3 regions of the Lysinibacillus sp. JNUCC 51 genome follow, and region 1 is predicted to be linked to each of the others. Evidence: a T-box and tRNA genes for the amino acid it is inferred to sense, from the RefSeq annotation. Region 1 holds a T-box; the other regions hold tRNA genes.
What was found. The T-box of region 1 lies ahead of ileS (isoleucine--tRNA ligase). A T-box ahead of a tRNA ligase gene usually reads a tRNA of that ligase, here a tRNA-Ile.
Positions count from the first base shown of each region.

Region 2: it encodes a tRNA-Ile, which carries the amino acid that the T-box ahead of ileS (isoleucine--tRNA ligase) is inferred to sense. The anticodon was not compared.
Region 3: it encodes a tRNA-Ile, which carries the amino acid that the T-box ahead of ileS (isoleucine--tRNA ligase) is inferred to sense. The anticodon was not compared.

Region 1 is NZ_CP065545.1:1,332,776-1,338,704, forward strand. It holds gene ileS (isoleucine--tRNA ligase) at 1-2,319, opposite strand, end outside; T-box leader at 2,582-2,804, opposite strand; gene JNUCC51_RS06785 (DivIVA domain-containing protein) at 2,903-3,427, opposite strand; gene JNUCC51_RS06790 (YlmH family RNA-binding protein) at 3,523-4,311, opposite strand; gene JNUCC51_RS06795 (YggT family protein) at 4,682-4,963, opposite strand; gene JNUCC51_RS06800 (cell division protein SepF) at 4,984-5,481, opposite strand; gene JNUCC51_RS06805 (YggS family pyridoxal phosphate-dependent enzyme) at 5,465-5,929, opposite strand, start outside.
Region 2 is NZ_CP065545.1:2,178,385-2,184,313, forward strand. It holds gene JNUCC51_RS10440 (CynX/NimT family MFS transporter) at 1-743, shown strand, start outside; gene JNUCC51_RS10445 (nitric oxide synthase oxygenase) at 857-1,903, opposite strand; tRNA gene JNUCC51_RS10450 (tRNA-Glu) at 2,419-2,490, opposite strand; tRNA gene JNUCC51_RS10455 (tRNA-Asn) at 2,492-2,568, opposite strand; tRNA gene JNUCC51_RS10460 (tRNA-Ile) at 2,573-2,649, opposite strand; tRNA gene JNUCC51_RS10465 (tRNA-Gly) at 2,659-2,732, opposite strand; tRNA gene JNUCC51_RS10470 (tRNA-Phe) at 2,736-2,811, opposite strand; tRNA gene JNUCC51_RS10475 (tRNA-Ser) at 2,818-2,910, opposite strand; tRNA gene JNUCC51_RS10480 (tRNA-Ala) at 2,925-3,000, opposite strand; tRNA gene JNUCC51_RS10485 (tRNA-Pro) at 3,016-3,092, opposite strand; tRNA gene JNUCC51_RS10490 (tRNA-Arg) at 3,109-3,185, opposite strand; tRNA gene JNUCC51_RS10495 (tRNA-Lys) at 3,201-3,273, opposite strand; tRNA gene JNUCC51_RS10500 (tRNA-Gln) at 3,289-3,363, opposite strand; tRNA gene JNUCC51_RS10505 (tRNA-His) at 3,373-3,448, opposite strand; tRNA gene JNUCC51_RS10510 (tRNA-Trp) at 3,496-3,569, opposite strand; tRNA gene JNUCC51_RS10515 (tRNA-Tyr) at 3,574-3,657, opposite strand; tRNA gene JNUCC51_RS10520 (tRNA-Thr) at 3,664-3,739, opposite strand; tRNA gene JNUCC51_RS10525 (tRNA-Asp) at 3,749-3,824, opposite strand; tRNA gene JNUCC51_RS10530 (tRNA-Val) at 3,829-3,904, opposite strand; rRNA gene rrf (5S ribosomal RNA) at 3,915-4,030, opposite strand; rRNA gene JNUCC51_RS10540 (23S ribosomal RNA) at 4,217-5,929, opposite strand, start outside.
Region 3 is NZ_CP065545.1:3,525,524-3,531,452, reverse strand. It holds gene JNUCC51_RS17140 (MerR family transcriptional regulator) at 1-617, opposite strand, end outside; gene JNUCC51_RS17135 (diaminopropionate ammonia-lyase) at 1,013-2,224, opposite strand; gene JNUCC51_RS17130 (NAD(P)H-binding protein) at 2,388-3,026, shown strand; tRNA gene JNUCC51_RS17125 (tRNA-Glu) at 3,099-3,170, opposite strand; tRNA gene JNUCC51_RS17120 (tRNA-Ser) at 3,173-3,263, opposite strand; tRNA gene JNUCC51_RS17115 (tRNA-Asn) at 3,270-3,346, opposite strand; tRNA gene JNUCC51_RS17110 (tRNA-Ile) at 3,351-3,427, opposite strand; tRNA gene JNUCC51_RS17105 (tRNA-Gly) at 3,429-3,502, opposite strand; tRNA gene JNUCC51_RS17100 (tRNA-Phe) at 3,506-3,581, opposite strand; tRNA gene JNUCC51_RS17095 (tRNA-Asp) at 3,596-3,671, opposite strand; tRNA gene JNUCC51_RS17090 (tRNA-Met) at 3,676-3,750, opposite strand; tRNA gene JNUCC51_RS17085 (tRNA-Ser) at 3,800-3,892, opposite strand; tRNA gene JNUCC51_RS17080 (tRNA-Ile) at 3,908-3,984, opposite strand; tRNA gene JNUCC51_RS17075 (tRNA-Met) at 3,992-4,065, opposite strand; tRNA gene JNUCC51_RS17070 (tRNA-Ala) at 4,092-4,167, opposite strand; tRNA gene JNUCC51_RS17065 (tRNA-Pro) at 4,174-4,250, opposite strand; tRNA gene JNUCC51_RS17060 (tRNA-Arg) at 4,264-4,340, opposite strand; tRNA gene JNUCC51_RS17055 (tRNA-Leu) at 4,360-4,448, opposite strand; tRNA gene JNUCC51_RS17050 (tRNA-Gly) at 4,454-4,528, opposite strand; tRNA gene JNUCC51_RS17045 (tRNA-Leu) at 4,577-4,661, opposite strand; tRNA gene JNUCC51_RS17040 (tRNA-Lys) at 4,682-4,757, opposite strand; tRNA gene JNUCC51_RS17035 (tRNA-Thr) at 4,763-4,838, opposite strand; tRNA gene JNUCC51_RS17030 (tRNA-Val) at 4,842-4,917, opposite strand; rRNA gene rrf (5S ribosomal RNA) at 4,928-5,043, opposite strand; gene JNUCC51_RS17020 (cysteine desulfurase family protein) at 5,564-5,929, opposite strand, start outside.

The sequences.
Region 1 (5,929 bases):
ACCTTGAGCATGTAAGTAAGACCACATCTCGTCACTTGTATGAGGAATAATAGGTGACATCACTTTTACTAATGTCATTAATGTGTCATAAATAACTGTTTGCATCGCACGGCGATCTTTGTTGTCGTGGCCTTCAATGTATACAACATCTTTTGCAATATCTAAATAGAATGAAGATAATTCTACAGCAACAAAGTTATTCACTGCATGATAAACAGCTGCGAAATCATAGCGATCATATGCAGCACGTACAGTTTTTAATACATCCTGTAAGCGCATATAAACGTACTGATCCATTTCACGAAGATCTTCATATGCTACTCGATCTTTCGTTACATCGAAATCAGCTACATTTCCGTGTAAGAATCGGAATGTGTTACGGATTTTTCGATAAACCTCAGATACTTGCTTCAACATATCCATTGAGATACGAACGTCAGCTGTATAATCTACAGAGGCAACCCATAAACGAAGAATATCTGCTCCGTATTGATCCATAACTTTTTTAGGGATAATTACATTCCCTAAAGATTTACTCATCTTACGACCTTCACCATCTAGCACGAAACCATGTGTTAATAGTCCCTTATATGGTGCATAGCCATTAATAGCTACAGAAGTAATTAATGATGAGTTGAACCATCCACGGTGTTGGTCAGAGCCCTCTAAATATAAATCAGCTGGATATTTCATTCCACGTTCTACTAGCACACCTTGGTGAGAAGAACCTGAGTCAAACCAAACGTCCATAATATCGTTTTCTTTTGTAAATTCACCGTTCGGGCTACCTGCATGTGTGAAGCCTTCAGGTAATAATTCTTTTGCCGTTTTTTGGAACCAAATATTTGACCCATGTTCACGGAATAATGCAGAGATATGAGCGATTGTTTCTGGTGTAATAATTGGCTCTCCATTTTCAGCATAGAAAATTGGAATTGGCACACCCCATGCGCGCTGACGTGAAATTACCCAGTCCCCACGGTCACGAATCATATTATAAAGACGAGTTTCACCCCATGCAGGTGTAAATGCCGTTGATTTTACAGCCCCTAGTAACTCATCACGGAATGCATCTATTGACGCAAACCATTGTGGTGTTGCACGATAAATAACTGGTTTTTTCGTACGCCAGTCATGTGGATAAGAGTGTGTAAAGAAGTTAAGTTTTTCTAATGCGCCTACTTCTTTTAATTTTTCTGTGATTAATTTGTTTGCATCATTGTAGAATACACCTTCAAAACCAGGTGCTTCATCTGTATAGCAGCCGCTATTATCAACAGGGCTAAGAATTGGTAGACCATATTGCTTGCTAATATGATAGTCATCTTCCCCGTGTCCTGGTGCTGTATGAACACAGCCAGTACCCGCTTCAGCAGTTACGTGCTCGCCAACCATCACAAGAGATTCACGGTCATAGAATGGATGCTGCGCTACAATTCGATCTAATGCGTCACCTTTAATTTCTTGAACAATTTCATATGCTTCCCACTCAAGTTCGTTAGCAACTTTTTCTAATAATTCTTTTGCAATAATGAATTTTTTATCTGCAACTGCAACAACCACATAAATAAATTCAGGGTTTACAGAAATCCCTAAGTTTGCTGGAAGTGTCCAAGGTGTTGTTGTCCAGATGATAATTTTAGCATCTGCTGGGACAACCCCTTTAGCATCTTTAAGCGCAAAGCTTACATAAATAGAAGGCGATTTAATATCTTTATATTCAATCTCTGCTTCTGCAAGTGCAGATTCAGATGATGGAGACCAGTAAACTGGTTTTAAACCTTTATAAATATAGCCTTTTTCAGCCATCTTTCCGAATACTTCAATTTGACGTGCTTCAAATTCAGGCTTTAATGTAATATATGGATTTTCCCAATCACCACGAACACCTAAACGGCGGAATTGTGTACGTTGGTTGTCGATTTGCTCGTAAGCATACTCCTCACATAATTTACGGAATTCAGCAACAGACATTTCTTTGCGTTTTACACCTTTGTTCGTAAGAGCTTGCTCAATTGGTAAACCATGTGTATCCCAGCCTGGAATATAGTTAACATGGTAGCCAGTCATAGAGCGATGACGTGTAATCATATCTTTCAGTACTTTATTTAAAGCATGACCGATATGGATATCACCATTTGCATATGGAGGTCCATCGTGTAACACATACTCAGGGCGTCCTTCTGTGCGCTCCATCTGTAATTTATTAATGTCCATCTCATTCCATTTTTCTTGCATTTTCGGTTCATTCGCCGGTAAGTTTCCACGCATTGGGAAATCTGTTTTTGGCATTAATAAAGTATCTTTGTACTCAACCATTTTTCAATTCCTCCTTTATTTTACAAACAAAGAACATATGCACTAAGGCGCTAATTCACATACGACAGTTATTAGGCTCATCACCATAACGTAGGATTGACTTCAGTTCCGACTGGGCGCGTTCTTGGGGCGTGCGATTATGCCATTCCTAAGTTCTAGTTATTGGCAAAATAAATACATTTCAACAACAAAAGTATTGTCCACACGAACAGAAATGGAAGCCTCCCGCCATTTGAACATAAAAAAAAGCCTCTCAATCCCTCAAAGGGACGAGAAGCTTATACTCGCGGTACCACCCTAATTGTAGCACAAAATTGCACTACCACTCTTAAAGCACGTTAACGTTGTGCATCACGAAATAACTTACTGCATTCAGTTATTCTAGCTCAGAAGTGATGTTCATTGTTATTTGCTTGTTCGGGCTCACACTATCCCCAAATCGCTTAACTACGCCTAACAAATACTGTCTTCGTCTCCGCCTGTTTTGCATATGTGTTCAAAATAATTACTATTACATTAGTATATGAAAATCATACAATCACGTCAAGTTTCACTTATTGCGTGCTCATGTCTATAAAAGCGATTAAACTTGATCGGCTTCCTGTGCTTCTTCAACAGATGCTTGAATTTCAGTAAGGTCAATATCATATTGTAACAAATGGTCCCAATCGTCTGCATTTAGTAAATCCAGTTGTGCCTCTACAAGCATTTTAAAACGATTACGGAATACTTTAGATTGCTTTTTCAGCTCATCAATTTCTATTGTTACTTTTCGAGCTTTTGTTAAAGCCTCATTGATAATACGATCAGCATTTTTTTCTGCTTCCTTTACAATGAGTTTAGCCTCTTTTTGAGAATTTCTACGTACTTCATCAGCCGCTTCTTGTGCAACAACAATTGATTTTTGTAATGTTTCCTCTAATGAGTTAAAATGTCTCGCTTGTTCTAAGGAAATTTCTAGTTGTCTGTCTACTTCCTTTTTTTCACGTAACAAAATTTCATAGTCTTTAATAATTTGATCTAAAAATTCATTTACTTCATCTTCAGCATAGCCCCTGAAAGATTTAGTAAACTCCTTATTATGTATATCAATAGGTGATAATGGCATACGATCCTTCTCTCCTTTACATGTACATTCGTACTTTCTATTATACAATTGTTCCAACAACTTAGCAGTAAAAATTAATGAAATTTACTTGGTTTTTAGCTTTTTTGGGCCAATCGACCGATTTGCAAACGAATTTTATCTTTTTTTGTACGACCTTCAGTCATCATAATTTTTATTCGACCGCTTCCACGTACAGATAAAATATCTCCTTCTTGTAATTCAAAAGCAACTGAATCCCGTTCAGTCCAATTGACACGTACCTTTTTACCTGTAATTAATGCTTGTGCCTTCTGACGAGAAATCTTTAAAACCGTTGAGATAATCACATCTAAACGCATAGATGAAACAGTATGAGATTCTTCTAGCCACTCATCCTCGTTTTGTAGCAATGGTTCCGTTTCTTTAATCGATTCTACATGTACCTTTACTTTACCGATGCCTGTTAAATGTAAGCGTACATATTCCGCTACCTCATTCGCTACTACAAATTGTACTTGATGGTCATTGACACGAATATCACCGAATTTGGCACGATCCAAACCTAAAGATAACAAAGCTCCAAGGACATCTGGATGACGTAATTGGACAAATTTCACAGGATATTGAATCGTAAATATTGTAAGCTGAAAATCTTCCTCCATAGGCTCATAATAAGTAGGATAAACCAGCATGCGTTGTCTTTCTGCATCATCAAAGAGCCCGGCACTAGCTGTTTTTAATGTGTCATTCTGTCCAATTATCGATGCAACAATAAAGCGCTGTCGAGGATCCAGAAAATCAGTAAGCTTTGGAGCATATCGATCCTCTACCTCATGCTGCCAGCCCACAACCTGTTCAATAAAAGGCTGCTCATCTTTTCTAAAATGCTGTATTAAATGCTCCATATAACTTCACCTCTATTATCTCTCTTTTACTAGTTCAATTTCATTGGTATTTTCAGGATTTTTTTAAATAGGCTCATAACTATAACGTGTGTTGATTTCTGTTCCGGTTGGAGGCTTTATGCTGTCGCTTTGCTTTCGCACAAAACAAAGCATCCAGGGGGCGTCCGAGACCAATCAACTTATATACATAGCAAACGTTATCTCAGTTTTTTTTATTCAATATGTACTTGACTTCACATTATACGCAAGCAGTACCATTTATACGGGGATAGGAGAACTTCGAGAATCATCACTAAATCGTTAACCAACTATCTTTGTTAAATAGTATTCCCCATAAATAAAAAATCCCCACCGTTCGTGAGGATTTCTTTTAAGCAAACATCTCGTATATTTTTAATATAACAATAAAAAGCCCTTTTTGAATATAATTAAGCAGGAATATTGCTACAATAGGTGAAATATCAATCATGCCAATTGGCGGGATGAATTTTCTAAAGATGGCAAGATAAGGTTCGCATACTTTTGCTAATAAACGTCCAATTGATGAGTTTTGAACAGCTGGCACCCAAGACATTAAAACATATGCGACTAACATTAGTGAGTAGACATAAAATGCTATTGACACATACTTCAAGATTAAATAAAAAGTCATATAAACTACAATCCTCGCTATTAATTATCGTCTAAAATAAAATTCGAAATTTCGCCAGACACTTCTACATTTTCAGGTGTGCATAGGAAAATGTCTTTTCCGATTCTTTGAATATCACCGGCAAGTGCATAAACTGTGCCACTTAAAAAATCAATAATCCTTACACCTTGCTCTCGCTCAATACGCTGTAAGTTGACGATTGTTGCACGCTTATTTTTCAAGTGTTCAGCAATGTCCTGTGCTTCGGCATAAACTCTAGGTTCAACTAATACAACTTTTGCACCTTTGGAATTCATTGCTGCTTGTAAACTTACAATGTTGTTTGTAGGTGTTGTACTCTGCGGAAAAATTTCCTGAACAGGTGCCTTACGCTCTTTCATAACTTTTTTAGGCTTTACTGATTGAATCTGTTGCTGTTGTTGTACGGGTTGTTGCTGTTGAATAGGAGCTTGCGTGATTTCTTCTTCTAATTCTTCCTCAAGATAAAAGAAATTTTTAATTTTATTTTTCATGCTCATCCTGTTCCCCTCTTTCATTTCCAACAAGAGCCGTTCCAACTCGAACAAATGTAGCCCCTTCTTCTACCGCAATTTCAAAGTCATTAGACATGCCCATTGATAACTCGGTACAAGGTGCATGCGCGAATCCTTGCTCGGCTATTTGCTGTTGACATTGTTTTAATTGCTTAAAAACAGAGCGAATAATTGTATCCTCATCTGTATTTGGTGCCATCGTCATTAAACCAACAACTTGAATTTTTGTGAAATCCTTTATTGATTCAATAAAAGGCAGAACTTCTTCAATCGATAAACCATGTTTCGCTTCTTCGCCTGAGACATTAACTTGTACAAAACATTTGACAGGTTTGTCTGCTCTTTTTTCAATTTCTTGTGCTAAACTCAAGCGATCTAATGAATGTAAATAATCAATACTGTTAATAACTTGTTTTACCTTACGTGTTTGTAA
Region 2 (5,929 bases), 850 kb from region 1:
TGACAGCTGGACTCGGCGCTGGCATTAGCTATCCTATTGCCAACTCATCACTCGGTTGGCAAGGTGCACTGGCAATCGCACTTGTTCTTGTGGTGTTAACCATCTTAATTTGGATTCCACAGTTGAAATTTAATAAGCCTGAACCGAATGTTGAGACTACGAAAGAACGTATACCATTATGGAAATCACCTGTTACTTGGGCAGTAACAGGGGCTATGGGATTTCAGTCATTATTATTCTACACAACTGCCGCTTGGATTCCTGAAATATATATAGCACAAGGATTAGCTGCAGATCGTGCAGGCTGGATGTTTTCCATCATGCAATTTTCACAAGTTCCAATGGCTTTAGCTGTGCCTATTATCGCTAGTAAAATGACATCTCAACGTCCTCTCGTATTAATGTTTACGGCATTTTACTTAGTTGGCTTTATCGGGGTAGTCATGGAATGGACAAGCCTCGCTGTACTATGGATGGTGCTACTAGGCTTAGCCGGAGGTGCTTCATTCGCATTAGCGATGATGTTCTTTACACTACGTACCCGTACAGCTTTAGAAGCAGCTGATTTATCAGGATTCGCACAATCATTAGGATATTTATTAGCCGCAATCGGTCCAATTTTATTTGGATATTTACATGATTTATTTGGTGGCTGGAATATAGCAGGTTGGTTATTTGTTATCGTAGTATTGATACTTTTCTTATGTTCATTTAGGGCTTCTAAAAATGAATATGTGAATTAAATAAGGTGGCTCATGAGCTTCTTTAAGCGGATGTCTTTTGTACCGAAAGCGTAGCGACAGGTACAGATGTTTGAACACCCGCTGAAAGAAGTTAAAGTGGGCTGCCTTTTTCTCTAATAAGGTGGTTTCTGATAAAAATAATTCGGTGTATTGTAAATATTAACATAGGGCTTATGGAAAATATGAGTCGTAGCTGGTGAAAGAGGTGGAATCAACCACGTCCAATTGCCTGTAACCTTACGATCCGCCGCTGCTTCAGTTTCCTCAAACAATTTAAATTGCTGTGCAGCTGTATGATGATCTACAATGCTCACACCGTCTTCTTTAAAAGAATGTAGTACGGCAATATTCAGCTCGACTAATGCACGATCACGCCATAAAGAAGCCTGTTTAGTTGTATCGAGATTGAAAATTTCTGCTATAGCGGGCAGCATATTATAACGTTCATGATCTGCTAAATTACGTGCCCCGATTTCTGTACCCATATACCAACCATTGAATGGGGCAGCCTCAAAATCAATACCTGCCATTTGGAAACGCATACTCGATATAATCGGCACTGCATACCATTTTAATCCTAGCTTCTCTACTTGAGATGATTCTGGATGACGAATCGGTACCTGTAGTACATACTCGTCAGGAATCCTAAACAATTGCGGCTCCCTTCCGTCCATTTGTACAACAAGTGGAAGGACATCAAATGCCGTTCCCTCTCCTTGCCAACCAAGTGACTCACATAATTTTGTAAACTCAACAGAATGCAAATCACCAATGATTCCAGATTCAGTTTCATAGCCAGCATAACGGATTAGCTGATGATTCCATATACGAACACGCCCTGGTGCAAAAACCGTTATTGTTGGACGAATTTTTCCACCATTTGTTGCATACTTAATATGTTCAAGCAAAGCTTTGAAGATACCCTCTTCATTGGAAATATCGCGGGCATCTACAACATGCAGTGATTGCCAAAACAATCGACCAATACACTTATTACTATTACGCCAGGCCACTCGTGCACCAAAGATTAATTCTTCCGTTGTCGGTATATATTCGCCTGCAGTTTTAATTTGCTGTGACTTATTTTCTAGCCATGTTTTCGACTCATTTTGTTCTACTTGATAAAGTTCTAAAAAACGCTGTACTTCCTGTAAATTCATATCGAATTCCTCCATCTACCCTCATATTAGAGGAATGGAACTATAATCACCACGAAAAAATCTGCCAGAAAACATACATATTTTATATATGAAATACTTTGTTCAATATTTCATACCACCTCTTCATTTTATGAATTATGCCTCGGTATAATTGCCGCTGTCGTGCAAATAAACAATGCGTCAGGATTCGTCTTTATGCTTAAGCCTTCACTAAAATTATTTATTAAAAGGGTTCCCATCTTGAGTAGACATTATAAAAATCAGGAGAAATTACAGAGGAAAATTTTTTAAGTAGAGATATGCTATTATAACGTTTATTATAACGTTTTATTATGCCGAAGTAGGTAATACACGAGACGCATTAGGCCCCATTTTGCACTCCCTTTGCAGTATTTAGGAGTAGAAGTTATTATTTGTGCTTTAGAAATAAAATTTCCTTAACGCATGATGAACTTTGTTTGTCAGTATAGTTCGCATAAAAAAAAGCATGTCGCACTAATGTGCAACATGCTTGATGACCCGTACGGGATTCGAACCCGTGTTACCGCCGTGAAAGGGCGGTGTCTTAACCACTTGACCAACGGGCCGTGGCTCCGAAGGCAGGACTCGAACCTGCGACAACCTGATTAACAGTCAGGTGCTACTACCAACTGAGCTACTTCGGAATAATGGTGGGCCTAAATGGACTCGAACCATCGACCTCACGCTTATCAGGCGTGCGCTCTAACCAGCTGAGCTATAGGCCCATTATTTTTTGGAGCGGGTGATGAGAATCGAACTCACGACATCAGCTTGGAAGGCTGAGGTTTTACCATTAAACTACACCCGCAGATGGTGGGTCAGGACGGAATCGAACCGCCGACACTTAGAGCTTCAATCTAATGCTCTACCAACTGAGCTACTGACCCGGAAAATGGAGGAGGTAGAGGGATTCGAACCCCCGCGCGGTGTTACCCGCCTGTCGGTTTTCAAGACCGATCCCTTCAGCCAGACTTGGGTATACCTCCGGAAATTATATAAATGGTGGAGCCTAGCGGGATCGAACCGCTGACCTCCTGCGTGCAAGGCAGGCGCTCTCCCAGCTGAGCTAAGGCCCCAATAATTAAGAAAGATGGTCGGAATGACAGGATTCGAACCTACGACCCCTTGGTCCCAAACCAAGTGCTCTACCAAGCTGAGCTACATTCCGATATTATAGGCTTTTTTGGCGCGCCCGACAGGAGTCGAACCCATAACCTTCTGATCCGTAGTCAGACGCTCTATCCAATTGAGCTACGGGCGCATTTATAAAAACTGATGAGCCATGAAGGACTCGAACCTTCGACCCTCTGATTAAAAGTCAGATGCTCTACCAACTGAGCTAATGGCTCAAACTAAGAAATGAATGGCTGGGGTACTAGGATTCGAACCTAGGCATGACGGAATCAAAATCCGTTGCCTTACCGCTTGGCTATACCCCAATAATTAAATGGGGCGACTGATGGGAATCGAACCCACGAATGCCGGAACCACAATCCGGTGCGTTAACCACTTCGCCACAATCGCCACTATATGTAATCATAGCAGTGTTTGATAACGAGTACCTCGAAACCTGGCAGGGGCAGTAGGAATCGAACCCACACCAAAGGTTTTGGAGACCTCTATTCTACCGTTGAACTATGCCCCTAAAATGGTGGAGGGGGACGGATTCGAACCGCCGAACCCTAAGGAGCGGATTTACAGTCCGCCGCGTTTAGCCTCTTCGCTACCCCTCCAAGGGATGGTGCCGGCGATAGGAGTCGAACCCACGACCTACTGATTACAAGTCAGTTGCTCTACCAACTGAGCTACACCGGCAAAAAAAAATGGCGGTCCCGACCGGGATCGAACCGGCGATCTCCTGCGTGACAGGCAGGCATGTTAACCGCTACACCACGGGACCATTATGGTGGAGGATGACGGGCTCGAACCGCCGACCCCCTGCTTGTAAGGCAGGTGCTCTCCCAGCTGAGCTAATCCTCCTGGGTATAATGCCTAGCGACGTCCTACTCTCACAGGGGGAAGCCCCCAACTACCATCGGCGCTAAAGAGCTTAACTTCCGTGTTCGGTATGGGAACGGGTGTGACCTCTTTGCCATCATCACTAGACTATTGTCGGCTTCCAATATACATCGTATTTCTTCGTCAGCTTCTGTCGTTCAGTCAGTCACGTACTTAAGTACGCTCCTTCCTTCTCTCCATCGCTTCCTCGAACTACTCGTATCTTGAAACCCTTGGTTGAAAGAATTATTCTTTCAAAACTGGATAAACGGTGCATTGATTGTTTCAAACATTTTGGTTAAGTCCTCGATCGATTAGTATTCGTCAGCTCCATGTGTCACCACACTTCCACCTCGAACCTATCTACCTCATCGTCTTTGAGGGATCTTACTTACTTGCGTAATGGGAAATCTCATCTTGAGGGGGGCTTCATGCTTAGATGCTTTCAGCACTTATCCCGTCCACACATAGCTACCCAGCGATGCCTTTGGCAAGACAACTGGTACACCAGCGGTGTGTCCATCCCGGTCCTCTCGTACTAAGGACAGCTCCTCTCAAATTTCCTACGCCCACGACGGATAGGGACCGAACTGTCTCACGACGTTCTGAACCCAGCTCGCGTACCGCTTTAATGGGCGAACAGCCCAACCCTTGGGACCGACTACAGCCCCAGGATGCGATGAGCCGACATCGAGGTGCCAAACCTCCCCGTCGATGTGGACTCTTGGGGGAGATAAGCCTGTTATCCCCGGGGTAGCTTTTATCCGTTGAGCGATGGCCCTTCCATGCGGAACCACCGGATCACTAAGCCCGTCTTTCGACCCTGCTCGACTTGTAGGTCTCGCAGTCAAGCTCCCTTGTGCCTTTACACTCTACGAATGATTTCCAACCATTCTGAGGGAACCTTTGGGCGCCTCCGTTACCTTTTAGGAGGCGACCGCCCCAGTCAAACTGTCCGCCTGACACTGTCTCCTGCCCCGCTAAGGGGCATGGGTTAGAATTTCAATACAACCAGGGTAGTATCCCACCGACGCCTCCTTCGAAGCTGGCGCTCCGAGATCTCTGGCTCCTACCTATCCTGTACAAGTTGTACCAAAATTCAATATCAGGCTACAGTAAAGCTCCACGGGGTCTTTCCGTCCTGTCGCGGGTAACCTGCATCTTCACAGGTACTATAATTTCACCGAGTCTCTCGTTGAGACAGTGCCCAGATCGTTACGCCTTTCGTGCGGGTCGGAACTTACCCGACAAGGAATTTCGCTACCTTAGGACCGTTATAGTTACGGCCGCCGTTTACTGGGGCTTCAATTCGCAGCTTCGCTTGCGCTAACCACTCCTCTTAACCTTCCAGCACCGGGCAGGCGTCAGCCCCTATACGTCACCTTACGGTTTTGCAGAGACCTGTGTTTTTGCTAAACAGTCGCCTGGGCCTATTCACTGCGGCTCTCATGCGCTTGCACGCTCAAGAGCACCCCTTCTCCCGAAGTTACGGGGTCATTTTGCCGAGTTCCTTAACGAGAGTTCTCTCGCACACCTTAGGATTCTCTCCTCGACTACCTGTGTCGGTTTGCGGTACGGGCACCTCTCACCTCGATAGAGGCTTTTCTTGGCAGTGTGAAATCAGGAACTTCGTCCATACGGACTCGCCATCACAGCTCAACGTTACAGTGTGCGGATTTGCCTACACACACGCCTTACTGCTTGGACGCGCATATCCAACAGCGCGCTTACCCTATCCTACTGCGTCCCCCCATTTCTCAAACGGTGAGGAGGTGGTACAGGAATATCAACCTGTTGTCCATCGCCTACGCCTATCGGCCTCGGCTTAGGTCCCGACTAACCCTGAGCGGACGAGCCTTCCTCAGGAAACCTTAGTCATACGGTGGACGGGATTCTCACCCGTCTTTCGCTACTCATACCGGCATTCTCACTTCTAAGCGCTCCACCAGTCCTTCCGATCTGACTTCAACGCACTTAGAACGCTCTCCTACCACTGACATCGTAGAT
Region 3 (5,929 bases), 2.2 Mb from region 1:
CATGTAAAGCTAAGCCAGCGCTTATGAAGCTCTGCTACCTCCATCGCCACATCATTGTTCGTATCGCCGATTTCCATCGCTTCTTTTAAACGATTAAATAATTGCTGTTCTAATTGCTGCATTGCCTCATACTGTTCCTCTGTCATATTCATTAGCTTCGCATTTGATGCCTCAACCTTGTTGTCACCATATTTTGCGCGAATTTCTTGACCATATTGCTTTTCATTTTCTTCGATTAGCTTCTCTTTTAATCCATTAAATTTCTCTTCATTTGCCATTGGTTGTTCCTCCTCTATAGATTGAATGGTTTTTTCCACTGTTTGTAATATCTTTTCTAGCTGCTCCTTACGTTTCAGTAAAGCAGTGCGATGAGTTTTGAGCGCCTCTGTATGTTGAAAATCAGGCGCTTGAATAATTTCTTTAATTGTTGCTAGCTTCATATCTAATGCTCTATAAAATAAAATTTGCTGGAGCATATCAACTTCAAATTGTCCGTAAAATCGATAGCCCACCTCATTCGTTCTTGCTGGCTTCAGTAATCCAATTTCATCGTAATAACGCAGTGTTCTTGTGCTAACTCCGGATAATTGAGCAAGCTCTTGAATTGTATATTCCACATTTTTCACCTCCACTAATGCTACTGTAAATGTTTACGCAACGTTAAGGTCAAGAAAAAAATTAAAAAAAAATTGGCTCTTTACTATAACATTGAGTTGATTGCTGTTCCGACTGTGCGCTTGCCTGTGGCGTCCAGTCTTCACTCCAATCAATTTATGTAATACATGCGAACGAAAAAAGCAAACTAGAACATTTTATTGTCACTAGTTTGCTTTTTTCTTAAAAATCAATTATACCTCGGCATAATTGCGTCCGGAGGCTATAACTTCTTTCAGAGAATTTTTGACACCCGTTGAAAAGTGATTTAATACCGCGTTCAACTTTCCCCCTATAGAGGAGGGAGACTCTATAGCTGATGCTTTGCTTTCACTACAAAATCCTTTGCTGAAAGCAGTTAGACTTTTGCATACTTGCCATGCCACACAATATTTCTGTAATTATCTACATCAGTGTCACCTTCAGTGTTAATAAACAATACTCGAGAATTTTCATCTAATTGTAATGAATCCTTCAGTTCTGTATATTGCTCATTCATCATCAATTCATAAAAACAGCCAACTGGGGCAGCTCCTGATTCTCCGGCAATAATTCGTGCATCTGTTTCTAGTGGATTGCCAAGAATGCGCATACCTGTTGCAGCAACTTCATCATCACAGCAAATACTTACCTTCGTATATGTCTTTAACAGGTCCCAAGCGAGTGGGTTCGGCTCACCACAAGCAAGACCAGCCATAATTGTTTGCATCTCTCCACCAACCGTCACAAACTGCTCGGCACCTGCCTTAAAGCTTTCATAATAGCAATTCGCTGCAAAAGGCTCAACTAAGACAAATGTAATCTCCTGCTCATAATATTGTTGTAGGAAAGCTACAACTGCACCTGCAAAAGATCCAACCCCAGCTTGTAAAAATACATGCGTAGGTGCTTTTACCACCTGCTCAACGGCTTCTTTTATTAGTGTTGTATAGCCTTGCATAATCCATAACGGAATTTCCTCATAGCCTTCCCACATCGTATCCTGAATAACGACCCAGTCATTTTCTGTTGCTAGCTGTGAAGTATAACGAACTGTATCATCATAATTCATTGTCGTTATTTCAGCATATGCACCTTCATTTTTAATATTTTGAAGGCGCTCCTCTGCACTACCAGCAGGCATATAAATGCGAGCTGTCAAACCAAGCTCTCTAGCAGCCCAAGCCACTCCACGACCATGATTGCCGTCTGTCGTTGAAATAAACGTTAAATCCCCTAGCTGCTCTTTTACTTCTAATGATTTAAGCTGCTCAAACGATAGCTCATCAATATTCCTACCTAACTTTTTGGCAACGTACTGCCCAATTGCATAAACACCACCTAATACTTTAAAAGCATTTAAGTTAAATCGATAAGATTCATCTTTTACGTAAATACTTTGTACCCCAACTAGCGATGCAAAAGCATTTAAACTACGTAATGGTGTGCTTTCAAATTTCTCGTATGTACGTTGAAATCTACCAACACGATTTACTTGTCCTGGTGAAAAATTACATAGAAAAGGTGCTACTTGTTCCACGTTCTTCTGTAACAAATATTGATAGTTTTTAGTCCACAATAATTTTCCCATCCATATCCCCCTAGCAAATGTTCTAGTTTCATCTTAGCGTATAGAATCACAAAACAAAATACTACACTCGTCTATATTACAAATTTTAGTAAAAGAAATAAATTTGAATCTTATTGATGAGATTTTTCGTATATATACTAGTATATTCAAATGGAGGTATATAATGGATAGACCTTATAAAATCGCGATAATTGGAGGAACAGGGAAAGTAGGAAAGCATATAGCAACTCACGCAATACAAAAAGGATATCCTGTTCGGATGCTTGTTAGAAATCCTGAAAAGTTACTGCATAAAAATAATGCAATTGAAATAGTGAAAGGGCAAGTACAGGACATAGAAAACATCCGAGAACTTCTTAAAGATTGTCAAGTTGTTATTAATACATTTGGTCAACCACCTAATGAGGAGCCCATTTATAGCAAAGTTACTACTAATATTTTTAAAGTGATGAAAGAGTTAAACATTAATCGTTATATAGGTGTTTCAGGTGGTTCTCTAACGATTAAAGAGGACAAAAAAAGCATGATGAATCGTTTTGGAGCAAAGATTTTTGAAGTTTTTCTTTCGAAAATGATGCAAGATAAAAAATTGGAATGGGAAATTTTATTAAATAATAAGCAGATCAAATGGACATTAATTAGATTGCCGTTTGTAAAAGATAGCTTAACATCCAATCAGATAAAGGAAAACCTTACAGATATGCCTGGTACCAAAATAACTAATCAAGATATAGCCACTTTTATCATTGATCATATAGAAAATACAAAGTACGTGCACAAAGCACCGTTTATCTCTCATTAATGTAATAGTCGTAAAGCTATTCTTATACAAAAAAATGCAGTAGATGTAGTTTACATCTACTGCATTTTAGTATGACCCGTACGGGATTCGAACCCGTGTTACCGCCGTGAAAGGGCGGTGTCTTAACCACTTGACCAACGGGCCGATGGCGGAGAAGGAGGGATTTGAACCCTCGCGCCGGTTACCCGACCTACACCCTTAGCAGGGGCGCCTCTTCAGCCTCTTGAGTACTTCCCCAAAAAATGGCTCCGAAGGCAGGACTCGAACCTGCGACAACCTGATTAACAGTCAGGTGCTACTACCAACTGAGCTACTTCGGAATAATGGTGGGCCTAAATGGACTCGAACCATCGACCTCACGCTTATCAGGCGTGCGCTCTAACCAGCTGAGCTATAGGCCCTTGGAGCGGGTGATGGGAATCGAACCCACGACATCAGCTTGGAAGGCTGAGGTTTTACCATTAAACTACACCCGCATATGGTGGGTCAGGACGGAATCGAACCGCCGACACTTAGAGCTTCAATCTAATGCTCTACCAACTGAGCTACTGACCCATATTTTTAAAAAATGGCGGTCCCGACCGGGATCGAACCGGCGATCTCCTGCGTGACAGGCAGGCATGTTAACCGCTACACCACGGGACCATTTTGGTTGCGGGGGCCGGATTTGAACCAACGACCTTCGGGTTATGAGCCCGACGAGCTACCACTGCTCCACCCCGCGTTAATAATATATTCTTTTCGAGTTTTTCAAGCACCATTTAAATATAAACTGGAGGAGGTAGAGGGATTCGAACCCCCGCGCGGTGTTACCCGCCTGTCGGTTTTCAAGACCGATCCCTTCAGCCAGACTTGGGTATACCTCCGTAACATTATATAAATGGTGGACCTTGCAGGACTCGAACCTGCGACCGGACGGTTATGAGCCGTCTGCTCTAACCAACTGAGCTAAAGGTCCTTTAAGATGGCGGCAGAGGGGATCGAACCCCCGACCTTACGGGTATGAACCGTACGCTCTAGCCAGCTGAGCTACGCCGCCAGGATCTTTATACTGGTTATCTTTTATGGTGGAGCCTAGCGGGATCGAACCGCTGACCTCCTGCGTGCAAGGCAGGCGCTCTCCCAGCTGAGCTAAGGCCCCATAAAATGGTCGGAATGACAGGATTCGAACCTACGACCCCTTGGTCCCAAACCAAGTGCTCTACCAAGCTGAGCTACATTCCGATAAATATTAATTTGGCGCGCCCGACAGGAGTCGAACCCATAACCTTCTGATCCGTAGTCAGACGCTCTATCCAATTGAGCTACGGGCGCTAATTATTAAAACAAAAAATGGTGCCGAGGGCCGGAATCGAACCGGCACGGTAGTCACCTACCGCAGGATTTTAAGTCCTGTGCGTCTGCCAGTTCCGCCACCCCGGCACATTTGGAGCGGAAGACGAGGTTCGAACTCGCGACCCCCACCTTGGCAAGGTGGTGTTCTACCACTGAACTACTTCCGCATGTGCATAAGATTTATTTATCCTGGCAATTATGAAATTTCAAAAATATGGTGCGGGTGAAGGGAGTCGAACCCCCACGCCTTGCGGCGCTAGATCCTAAGTCTAGTGCGTCTGCCAATTCCGCCACACCCGCATATTTTGTTGGCAATAAAATGGTGAGCCATGAAGGACTCGAACCTTCGACCCTCTGATTAAAAGTCAGATGCTCTACCAACTGAGCTAATGGCTCTAAAATGGTGCCGGCGATAGGAGTCGAACCCACGACCTACTGATTACAAGTCAGTTGCTCTACCAACTGAGCTACACCGGCAAATGGTGGAGGATGACGGGCTCGAACCGCCGACCCCCTGCTTGTAAGGCAGGTGCTCTCCCAGCTGAGCTAATCCTCCTGGGTATTATGCCTAGCGACGTCCTACTCTCGCAGGGGGAAGCCCCCAACTACCATCGGCGCTAAAGAGCTTAACTTCCGTGTTCGATATGGGAACGGGTGTGACCTCTTTGCCATCATCACTAGACTATTAACAGCTTTCAATATACGTTGTATCTTGAAACTCTTATGTATTTCGTTTTGAAGTTTATTACCTGTCCTTCAAGACAAGAATTATTGTATAACGTTTTCTCACATTGTGCAACACTTTTTTATAAAAAAAAGAAATAATTACTTTAAGAAGATATTTTTTGTTATGAAAGAGAAATTATCACTCTGCTATTTATTATAGCAATTGTTCAATTAAAAGAAAACAATTAATTTATCAGATAGATTGATTTGCTATTTTATTCATAAAAAGATGCTGATTTTCGCCTCAAGCTAACTCCTTCCTCTAGCAAATATTTAAGCATTGTCACTTTTCACGCAAAAATCTTTACTCTTCTATAGAAGTACTCGAGTAGCCATTCGCTCCAATCAGCTTGAATAATGGATACAAAATATCTTTTTATAGATTATGAATATGCCCGTTAATTTATAATTTCAATATTATTTTATTATAGATTCTTATTTTCTTCTTATCCTTTACTATTTTAATCTGAGAAACACTAAATTACGGTAAGAGCCTTTTGTAATCGATCAATTTCTTTAAATGTTGTTGCTGGACCAAAAGATATTCTAAAAAATTGACGCGCCGCTTCTATAGAATATCCCATTGATAAAATCGCCTTCGTACCAGATTCACTATGAATATCACAGGCACTTCCTGTAGAAATACATATCCCCGCTTCATTTAATTTTAACAAAACGTATTGCCCCTCTACCCTTTTCATCAATACACCACAAATATTAGGTAATTGCCCCTTACACTCAATTATTCTACACGTCTCCGGTAAACTTTTCTGAAAGTATTGACGTAATGCTTCATAATGCTGAAGCTCATATTGATAATCTTCAATCGCCGTAGCAAAAGC